Regions from separate parts of the Tardiphaga sp. 619_E2_N8_4 genome, predicted to be linked through region 1. Evidence: predicted binding sites of a transcription regulator. Region 1 holds the regulator's gene; each other region holds the start of a gene.
The links. Region 1 encodes PhoB, which activates phosphate uptake and scavenging genes when phosphate is short. Its sites were predicted from a motif close to TGTCATNNANCTGTCAT; they were not measured.
Positions count from the first base shown of each region.

Region 2: a site for PhoB is predicted at 1,516-1,532, ahead of AB8A23_RS21940 (Orn/Lys/Arg decarboxylase N-terminal domain-containing protein). Genes of this name have one in related genera too.
Region 3: a site for PhoB is predicted at 1,463-1,479, ahead of AB8A23_RS18230 (DUF47 domain-containing protein). Genes of this name have one in related genera too.

Region 1 covers NZ_JBPWQJ010000001.1:670,655-674,283, reverse strand. Annotated here, with positions in the region: gene pstA (phosphate ABC transporter permease PstA) at 1-197, shown strand, start outside; gene pstB (phosphate ABC transporter ATP-binding protein PstB) at 194-1,021, shown strand; gene phoU (phosphate signaling complex protein PhoU) at 1,050-1,763, shown strand; gene phoB (phosphate regulon transcriptional regulator PhoB) at 1,855-2,559, shown strand; gene AB8A23_RS03175 (GcrA family cell cycle regulator) at 2,802-3,311, opposite strand.
Region 2 covers NZ_JBPWQJ010000001.1:4,556,448-4,560,076, forward strand. Annotated here, with positions in the region: gene AB8A23_RS21930 (hypothetical protein) at 1-100, opposite strand, end outside; gene AB8A23_RS21935 (molybdopterin molybdotransferase MoeA) at 209-1,417, shown strand; gene AB8A23_RS21940 (Orn/Lys/Arg decarboxylase N-terminal domain-containing protein) at 1,576-3,629, shown strand, end outside.
Region 3 covers NZ_JBPWQJ010000001.1:3,799,220-3,802,848, forward strand. Annotated here, with positions in the region: gene AB8A23_RS18220 (branched-chain amino acid ABC transporter permease) at 1-313, shown strand, start outside; gene AB8A23_RS18225 (branched-chain amino acid ABC transporter permease) at 315-1,283, shown strand; gene AB8A23_RS18230 (DUF47 domain-containing protein) at 1,482-2,126, shown strand; gene AB8A23_RS18235 (inorganic phosphate transporter) at 2,141-3,157, shown strand; gene sugE (quaternary ammonium compound efflux SMR transporter SugE) at 3,164-3,478, opposite strand.

The DNA.
Region 1 (3,629 bases):
CGCTGAGTAACCAGTTCTTCAGCCTCGATCTCACCAAGACGATGGCCAACCTGCCGGTGACCATCAACAACTTCGTGCAGAGCCCCTACGAGTACTGGAAGCAGCTCGCCTGGAGCGGTGCCCTGATCATCACCTTGACCGTACTTGCCCTTAACATTGGCGCGCGCATTCTCGGCGCCGAGAGGACAGCAAAATGAGTGAGCTTTCTGTGTCGTCTGGCGTTCCTTCCGTTTCGATGCCGCCGCCGTCGGCCCTGCAGGGCGAGAGCCGGCCCAAGGTCACCGTGCGCGATCTCAACTTCTACTATGGCGAACACCACGCTCTGAAGAAGATCAACCTGACGCTGATGGCGAACCGCGTGACTGCGTTCATCGGCCCGTCGGGCTGCGGCAAGTCCACGCTGCTGCGCATCTTCAACCGCATGTATGACCTGTATCCCGGCCAACGTGCCGAAGGTCAGCTCATGCTCGACAACCAGAACATTCTGGATCCGAAGCTGGATCTCAACCTGCTGCGCGCCCGCGTCGGCATGGTGTTCCAGAAGCCGACCCCGTTCCCGATGACGATCTATGAAAACATCGCCTTCGGTATCCGCCTCTATGAAAAGATCTCCAAGTCGGAGATGGACGTGCGCGTCGAGAAGGCGCTGCGCGGCGGTGCGCTGTGGAACGAAGTCAAGGACAAGCTCAACGCATCGGGCCTCAGCCTGTCGGGCGGTCAGCAGCAGCGCCTGTGCATCGCGCGCACCATCGCGGTGCGGCCAGAAGTGATCCTGTTCGACGAGCCGTGCTCGGCGCTGGATCCGATCTCGACCGCGAAAATCGAGGAGCTGATCGACGAGTTGAAGGATCAGTACACGATCGCGATCGTGACCCATAACATGCAGCAGGCTGCCCGCGTCTCCGACAGCACGGCCTTCATGTATCTCGGCGAGTTGATCGAGTTCGATCAGACCAACAAGATCTTCACGTCGCCGACCGATCGCCGCACCCAGGATTACATCACCGGCCGCTTCGGCTGACGCGACATATTCGCGGGAGGAATTTGAGATGGCTTTTGAACACACCACCAAGGCTTTCGACGACGATCTGCAGGAGCTGACCCGTCTCGTTGCCGAGATGGGTGGCCTCGCGGAACGGCAGATCGTCGAATCCGTCGATGCGCTGATCCGCCGGGACGTCGCGCTCGGTGCGCGCGTCGTCGCCACTGACTCCGAGATCGACCAGTTGCAGCGCACGATCGAAGAGCGCGCCGTGCTGACCATCGCCAAGCGCCAGCCGATGGCTGTCGATCTGCGCGAGATCGTCGGCGCGCTGCGCGTCGCCACCGATCTGGAACGCATCGGCGATCTCTCCAAGAATATCGGTAAGCGCGTCAATGCACTCGACAGCGACTTCCATCCGCTGAAGCTGATCCGCGGCCTCGAGCACATGACCGACCTCGTGACCACCCAGGTCAAGGCTGTGCTCGACGCCTATGCCGCACACGATCTGCCCGCCGCGATGACGGTGTGGAAGGGCGACGAGGAAATCGACGCGATCTGCACCTCGCTGTTCCGCGAACTCCTGACCTATATGATGGAAGACCCGCGTAATATTTCGTTCTGTATCCACCTGATGTTCTGCGCCAAGAATATCGAGCGGATCGGTGACCATGCCACCAATATTGCGGAAACCGTGTTCTACATGATCGAGGGCCAGCAGATCCTCGACAAGCGCCCGAAGGGCGACATGACCACATTCGCGAATACGCCGACGGTCTGAAGCATGATCCGGAAAAGTGGAAGCCAGTCTTCCGCAAGGATCATGATCTAAAGGCTTTTCGGACGTCACTGAGGATATTGACCATATGGCTGTGAATGCACGCATTCTGGTGGTGGAGGACGAGGAAGCCCTCACGACGCTTCTTCGCTACAATCTCGACGCCGAAGGCTATGATGTTGAAACCGTCGCTCGCGGCGACGATGCGGACACCCGCTTGAAGGAGCGGGTGCCGGATCTCGTGGTGCTCGACTGGATGCTGCCGGGCCTGTCCGGCATCGAACTGTGCCGCCGCTTGCGCGCACGGCCTGAAACCAAGGCATTGCCGATCATCATGCTGACGGCGCGTGGCGAAGAGAGCGAGCGCGTCCGCGGTCTCGCCACCGGTGCCGACGACTACATCGTCAAGCCGTTCTCCGTGCCGGAGCTCCTGGCCCGCGTGAAGGGCCTGCTCCGTCGTGCAGCTCCCGAGCGTCTCGCCACTGTCCTGGCGTTTGGCGACATCGAACTCGACCGTGACAAGCGCCGCGTCGTGCGCTCAAGCCGTCCGATCGATCTCGGTCCGACCGAATATCGCCTGCTGGAGTTCTTCCTGGAACATCCGGGCCGCGTGTTCAGCCGCGAGCAGTTGCTCGACAGCGTCTGGGGCCGCGACATCTATATCGACGAGCGCACCGTCGACGTGCATATCGGCCGCCTGCGCAAGCTGCTCAATCCCGCCGGTGAGCCCGATCCGATCCGCACCGTGCGCGGCGCCGGCTACGCGCTGGACGACCGGTTCGACAAGGCGGCGGAGTAGGTATCTTCCTTCTCCCCGCCTGCGGGGAGAAGGTGGCCCGGCATTGCGCAGCGACGCCGGGTCGGATGAGGGGGACTCTCCATCGGCTTCGGAGTCTGTGGAGCGGGGCCCTCACCCGACGCCCTCATGCTTCGCATGCGGACGCCGACATCTCCCCGCAAGCGGGGCGAGGTTAGAAGCCCCAAACAAAAAATGCCCGGCTCATCACCGGGCATTTTCATTTGGTTTAGATATCTTCCAGCTCAGCGCGTCGGCTTCGGCACCGCGCGGCGGCGGTCGCTGGCCGGCTGATAGGCGATGCGCGAGTGATGTGCGCAATAGGGGGCGCCGGCCAGGGCCTTGCCGCCGCAGAAATAGAAGTCCGCGCTCGACGGATCGCCGATCGGCCAATGGCAGGTGGCTTCGTTGAGTTCGACCAGCGACAGGCGCTGGCTGATCGGCACAATGTTGTCATAGGCGATCGGGTCGGGCTCGGCCTCGATCTCGTAGTTATGGGCCAATGCTGTGTTGCCGCGCGCCATCGGGCGGGCGACGCGTACCATCTGCTGCGCCGGGCGCGCCTTGCGCTGCCGCGGAGCTGCCGAGGAGGGGCTCTTGGCACGGCCGGACAGGCCGAGACGGTGCACCTTGCCGATTACGGCGTTGCGGGTCACGTTACCGAGTTCCGCAGCGATCTGGCTCGCGGAAAGGCCGCCTTCCCAGAGTTTCTTCAACTGTTCGACGCGATCGTCGGTCCATGTCATTACCGTCATCGCCGTTTTCCCTTCGTGAGCGCCGGCCTGACCGGGCAGCGCTGCGAGTTGAGACTTCAAAAATCCCTGCGGTCAGAATCCTTTAGCGCTCACCGGGCGCGAATTTCGCGTCCGGCTGTTACGCCGCACTGGATGTGTCAAAAGGATCTACCGCCGCACGAGATGTCGTATCCGACGAGGCAAAAGCTACAATATGCCGTGACTCGCGCGCAAGAGTCGGGCATGCCGCGTCCACATGCTTCTGCAAATAAAGCTGCAAAATCGGCTTTTTCTGCGACTCCGTGTGACTCGAAAGCCGCAGTGCGCGGTTGACAGTCT
Region 2 (3,629 bases), 3.9 Mb from region 1:
TGCATAGCCCGCGATGGCCGGACGGCCGGAACGCCAGCGCATCGACATCTGCCCGCCAGACAGGCGCTTCATCGGCGGTTGCGGCGTGGTTGTCGGTCATGATCGCCGATGTCTACCGTGTTTCCCTGCCCTGCCAAAGCGCCGGTGGTTTTGCGTCCGCTCCCGCTCTCCGCTATGACGGGCGCCCACACTGCCGGAGATCCCCGCGATGGCCCTGATGCCGGTTACCGATGCCATGGCCGCGATTCTCGCGGGCGCCGATGCGCTGCCTGAGGAGATGGTGCCGCTGGAAGACGCGTTCCACCGCGTGCTCGCCCGCGACATCGCTTCGCTGCGCACGCAGCCACCGGAGCCCATGTCGGCCATGGACGGCTATGCGGTGCGCGCCGCCGATGCGACATTGGGCGCCAAGCTCCGCGTGATCGGCGAGATCGCCGCAGGCAAGCCGTTCGACCGCCCGCTGCAGACCGGCGAAGCCCTGCGAATCTTCACCGGCGGCGTGCTGCCCGCTGGCGCCGACGCCGTCGTAATCCAGGAAGATACCACGCGCGATAGCGATATGGTCGGGATCAACGAGGCCGCGATTTCCGGCAAGCATATCCGCCCGGCTGGCGTCGATTTCAACGAAGGCGATGTGCTGTTGCGCGCCGGCACCCGCCTTACCGATCGCGACCTGGCGCTTGCTGCCGGGATGAACCATCCGTCACTGCCCGTGCGGCGACGGCCGGTCGTTGCCGTGCTCGCCACCGGCGACGAACTGGTCATGCCCGGCGCGGTCCCTGGCCCCGGCCAGATCGTGCTCTCCAATGGTTTCGCGCTGCGTGCGTTGGCCCGCGCTGAAGGCGCCGAGGTGATCGATCTCGGCATCGCCGTCGACACGTTGGAGGCGACCACATCGGCCATTCAGTGCGCGATCGATCTGAAGGCGGACGTGCTGATCACCACCGGCGGCGCGTCGGTCGGCGACCACGACCTCGTGCAGCAATCCCTGATCAATGCCGGCGTCGAGATGGCGTTCTGGCGCATCGCCATGCGGCCCGGCAAGCCGATGATGCACGGACGCCGCCAGGGCATGCGCGTGATCGGCCTGCCCGGCAATCCCGTCTCGTCCTATGTCTGCGGCTTCCTGTTCATGGTGCCGCTGCTGCGCGCGCTATCCGGCCGAAACGAGGTCGCTCACGCGCTCGAACCCGCGGTGCTCGGCCGCGACCTCGCCGCCAACGACCAGCGCGAGGACTATCTGCGCACGCGTCTGGAAACCCGCGCCGACGGCACCGTGGTGGCGACGCCGGTGATGAAACAGGACTCGTCGCTGCTGGGAAATCTGGCTGTCGCCGAAGGACTTCTGATCCGCAAGCCATTCGCTCCCGCCGCCGCCGCTGGTGATTCCTGCGCGATCATGCGACTGCCTGTCTAAAGGCCGAGATGCGCGATGGGATGCCGGGCCACCGGAACTTCCGCCGCGCGGCATGTTCTCTGAGCTTTTTTCTGACTGAGATACCTTAACGCGGCTTCAGTCACTGAATTGTCACGTAACGCAGCGAGACATCGCTGCGAAACAAGATCGGTGCACAAATGGACTATTTCAAACGCTTCAATTTCCTGTTTGCGATGCCAACATTCGACGCCGACGATCTCGAGGGCATTCGCCTCAATCAGATCGTCGATGAGATCGAGCGTTCCGGCTTCGAGGTCGTCAAGGCGCGCAAGCTCGAAGACGCCACGATCGCGGTCCAGACCGACGCGGCGATCGGCTGCATGGTGGTCGACTGGGGCAAGAAGGGCCTCGAAGGCAAGACCGCGGCGCTGATCAACCTGATGCGCAAACGGGGCCTCGATTTCCCCATCATCCTGCTGATCCGTCGCAAGCGGTTTGAAGACGTCCCGGTCGAGGTGCTCGATTTCATCGACGGCTATGTCTTCCTGTCGGAGGAAACACCGCCGTTCATCGCCAAGAATCTGATCAGCCGGTTGAAGCAATATGCCGAGACGCTGAAGACGCCGTTCTTCGGCGCGCTGGTCGACTATGCCGAGGAAGGCAACCAGCTCTGGACCTGCCCCGGGCACAATGGCGGCGTGTTCTACAGCCGCAGCCCGATCGGGCGGGTGTTCATGGAACATCTCGGCGAAGCCGTGTTTCGCGACGACCTCGACAATTCGGTGCTCGATCTCGGCGATCTGCTGACTCACGAGGGCCCTGCTTTGCAGGCGCAGAAGGAAGCCGCGCAGATCTTCGGGGCGGAGAAAACCTATTTCGTGCTCAACGGCACCTCGACCTCCAACAAGGTCGCGCTATCGGCTCTGGTCACCGATGGCGATCTGGTGCTGTTCGATCGCAACAACCACAAGGCGGCCCTGCACGGCGCATTGATGATTTCAGGCGGTGTGCCGATCTATGTGCCGACGACGCGCAATCCCTGGGGCCTGATCGGCCCGATGAACTGGGATGCGCTCGACGAGGACGCGCTGCGCGAGCGCATCCGTATCAATCCGCTGGTCACGGATCCCGAGGCCTGGAAGCGTCCACGCCCGTTCCGCGTCGCCGTGGTCGAACAGTGCACCTATGACGGCACCATCTACAGCGCCGAGATGATCATCGCGCGCATCGGCCATCTCTGCGATTACATCCTGTTCGACGAAGCATGGGCGGGTTTCATGAAATTCCACCCGCTCTATGCCGGCCGCTTCGCCATGGGGCTCAAGGAGCTCGGCCCGGATTCGCCGGGCATCATCGCGACGCAGTCGACCCACAAGCAGCTCGCGAGCTTCTCGCAGGCGTCGCAGATCCACATGAAGGATCGTCATATCCGCGGGCAGAAGCGCCGCGTCGAGCATCGGCGCTTCAACGAAAGCTTCATGCAGCACGCCTCGACCTCGCCATTCTATCCACTGTTCGCATCATTGGATGTCGGCGCGCAGATGATGAAGGGCCGCTCTGGCGAAGTGTTGTGGGACGACACGATCCGGCTGGGCATCGAACTGCGCAAGAAGATGCGCGCCGTCCGCCGCGAATTCGAGGAGAAGGAAACCCGCGCCGAGCGTCGCTGGTTCTTCGAACCCTTCGTGCCCGAGCGCGTCGCAATTCCCGACGCAGCCAGCGAAGGCGCTGTTCACAATGTGCCGTGGGAAAGCATCGGCACTGACCAGCTCGCCACCAATCCGTCCTATTGGCAGCTCGCCCCTGAGGCTGCCTGGCACGGCTTTCCCGGAATGGTCGCCGGCTTCGCCATGACCGATCCCAACAAGCTGACGGTACTGACACCCGGCTTCGACCGCACCACCGGCGGCTATGCGGAACACGGCATCCCCGCGCCCGTGGTCGCGCAGTTCCTGCGCGAAAATCGCATCGTGCCGGAGAAGAACGACCTTAACTCGCTGCTCTTCCTGCTGACGCCCGGCGTGGAGGCCAGCAAGGCCGGCACGCTGATATCGGGCCTTGTCGCCTTCAAGAAGTTTCATGACGACAACGCGTTGCTGGAAGACGTCATCCCGGAATTCGCACGGCGCAGGCCCGCGCGTTACGCGGGCATACGCCTGCGGGATCTATGCGGCGACATGCACCGGTTCTTCCGCGAGGCCAATGTGAGCGAACTTCAGACCAGGCAATTCTCCGCTGACCATCTGCCGGA
Region 3 (3,629 bases), 3.1 Mb from region 1:
CAACGTGCCGCTGATGATCACGCTGACCTACGGGCTCGGCGTCGGTCTGGCGGCACTCGCGGGCGTGCTGTCGGCGCCGATCAACCAGGTTCGCCCGCTGATGGGTGCGGACCTGATCATCGTCGTGTTCGCGGTCGTCGTGATCGGCGGCATGGGCTCGATCATGGGCTCCATCATCACCGGTTTCGCCCTCGGCATCATCGAGGGTCTGACCAAGTATTTTTACCCCGAGGCCTCCAACACTGTCGTCTTCGTGCTGATGGTGCTGGTGCTCCTTGTGAAACCTTCCGGACTGACGGGACGGGCTGCCTGATATGACAACGATCACTGAAAACGCCATTCCGTCACCCCGCCGCACCGTCAAAGACGAGATGGTCGCCTTTGCGATCATGACCGCGCTGTTGCTGGTCGTGCCGCTCACTGGCGTCTATCCGTTCTTCGTGATGCAGGCGCTCTGCTTCGCGCTACTCGCCTGTGCCTTCAACCTTTTGATCGGCTATGGCGGTCTGCTGTCCTTCGGCCACGCGATGTTCCTGGGCACCGCCGGCTACTGCACGGCGCATGCGCTGAAAGTGTGGGGCCTGACGCCCGAACTCGGCATCGTCGTCGGTGTCGTCGCGGCCGCTGCGCTCAGCGTCGTCACCGGCCTGATCGCCATTCGTCGTCAGGGCATCTACTTCGCCATGATCACGCTGGCGCTGTCGCAGCTCCTGTACTTCGTTTATCTGCAGACGCCGTTCACCCACGGTGAAGACGGTATCCAGGGCATTCCGCAGGGCACGCTGTTCGGCCTGTTCAATCTCTCGAAGCCGATCACGCTGTATTACGTGATCCTCGCCGGCTTCACGCTGGGCTTCCTGATCATCTACCGCGCCATCAACTCGCCGTTCGGCGAGGTGCTCAAGGCGATCCGTGAGAACGAGCCGCGTGCGGTGTCGCTCGGCTACAAGACCGACCAGTACAAGCTCTTGGCCTATATCCTGTCCGGCACGCTGGCCGGTTTCGCCGGCGCGCTGAAGGTGTTTGTGGCGCAGAACGCTTCGCTCACCGACGTGCACTGGAGCATGTCCGGTGAAATCGTGCTGATCACCCTGGTCGGCGGCCTCGGTACGCTGTTCGGTCCCGTGGTCGGCGCCTTCGTGATCATCGCCATGCAGCAATACCTCGCCGGCTTCGGCCAGTGGGTAACGGTGATCCAGGGCGTGATCTTTGTGGTCTGCGTGCTGACCTTCCGCCGCGGCGTCATCGGCGAAATCGCGCATTACTTCAAGCGGTCGCTCTAAATCCAGGCACTGCCTCAGGAAAAGCAGGCTGTCATAAAGCGGTGGATGATCGGGCCTAAAAGGTGCGCGATTGCCCGTCTTGGCCGGAAATGCTTTATGACATCCGTGTGACACAGGGCCGCCGGCGGTGGCCCCGCGGGACCATGTCCGCCATCTGGCGGTCCGGTCGCTGCGTTTTCCTGACAGTTGGATGAGATGATGCTGCGTTGGTTCCGGTCCTTTCTGCCCCGGGAGGAAAGGTTTTTCGACCTGTTCGCCCGCCATTCAGTGACCGTGGTCGAGGGCTCCAAGGCGCTTGCGGGGATGCTGGAAGGCGGCGACGAGACGCCGGTCTACTGTCAGCGCGTCAACCAGTTCGAGAACGACGCCGACGCCATCACCCGCGAGGTGCTGACCGCCGTTCGCCGCACTTTCATCACGCCGTTCGATCGCGTCGACATCAAGAACCTCATCACGGCGATGGATGATTCCATCGACCAGATGCAGCAGACGGCGAAAGCGGTGATGCTGTTCGAGGTACGCCAGTTCGAGCCGCCGATGCGCGAAATCGGCACGCTGCTGGTGGAATGCGCCAACCTTGTCGGTCGCGCCGTGCCGCTGATGAGCGCCATCGGCGATAATGTCGGCCTGCTCACGGCGATCACCGAGGAAGTCGGCAAGCTCGAAGGCCGCGTCGACGATCTGCACGACATCGGGCTCAAGGAGCTCTTTCTCAAGCATCGTGACGCCAACACCATGGATTTCGTGGTCGGCGCCGAGATCTACAAGCACCTTGAAAAGGTGGCCGACCGCTTCGACGACGTCGCGAACGAGATCAACAGCATCGTCATCGAACAAGTATAAGGCAGGGCCATCAGGTGGACGCCACGCTCGCCTTTCCGGTGCTGATCGGCCTCATCGCCATCGCATTGCTGTTCGACTTTCTCAACGGCTTGCATGACGCTGCCAATTCGATCGCGACGATCGTCTCGACGCGCGTGCTGCGGCCGCAATATGCCGTGCTGTGGGCGGCATTCTTCAACTTCATCGCCTTCCTGGTATTCGGTCTGCATGTCGCCAACACCATCGGCACCGGGATCATCGAGCCCAGCGTCATCGATCCCGCGGTGATCTTTGCGGCCCTGATGGGCGCCATCGTCTGGAACGTGATCACCTGGGGCCTCGGCATTCCCTCAAGCTCGTCGCATGCGTTGATCGGTGGCTTGCTCGGGGCAGGTGTCGCCAAGGCAGGACTCTCGGCAGCCTTGTGGACCGGGCTGTCCAAGGCGCTGCTGGCCATTGTGCTGTCGCCGCTGGTGGGCTTCCTGCTGGCGCTGGTGCTGGTGGCCATCGTGTCATGGGCCTCGGTGCGCTCGACGCCCTTCGCCGTGGACCGCGCCTTCCGCATCCTGCAATTCGTCTCGGCTTCGCTGTATTCGCTCGGCCATGGCGGCAATGATGCGCAGAAGACCATGGGCATCATCGCTGTGCTGCTGTACTCGCAGGGCCATCTCGGGACGGAGTTTTCCGTGCCGTTCTGGGTCGTGCTGTCATGTCAGGCGGCGATGGCGCTGGGCACGCTGATGGGCGGCTGGCGCATTGTCCGCACCATGGGCCTGCGCATCACCAAGCTCACGCCGATGCAGGGCTTCTGCGCCGAGACCGGCGGTGCCGCGACGCTATTTGCGGCGACGTTCCTCGGCGTTCCCGTCTCGACCACGCACACCATCACCGGCGCGATCGTCGGTGTCGGCGCGGCACGTCGTGTGTCAGCGGTGCGCTGGAACGTGGCGAGTTCGATCGTCTATGCCTGGGTGATCACGATCCCGGCCGCGGCGATCGTTGCCGCCGCGACCTGGTGGATCGTGAAGCTGCTGCATCTGAGCTTTATCTGACGTAGGTCACGAGACCAGCTTCAGTCCGGCAATGCCCGCCACGATCAGCCCGATACAGGTGATCCGTGCCACCGTTGCCGGGTCGCCGAACAGGTACATGCCCAGCGCTGCGGTGCCGACCGCGCCGATGCCGGTCCACACCGCATAGGCGGTTCCCATCGGCAGTTCCTTGAGGGCGAGGGCGAGCATGCCGACGGACGCGGTCATGCTGATCAGGGTCAGGACGGAGGGGACGAGGCGGGTAAAGCCTTCGGTATATTTGAGCCCGACGGCCCAGCCGACTTCAAGCAAACCCGCGATGAACAGCAACAACCAAGCCATGGAACGGCCTCCTGATGAAAGTACAGGGCCGTCCCTGCAAGCAAAGGTCTCCCTTTGCCGGATGATGATGATTTGGAGGTCGTCCTCGCAGGGGTTATATGGGACCCACGCAGCCGGATCGCAACGCGGCCGATGGTCGCCACTTCGGCCA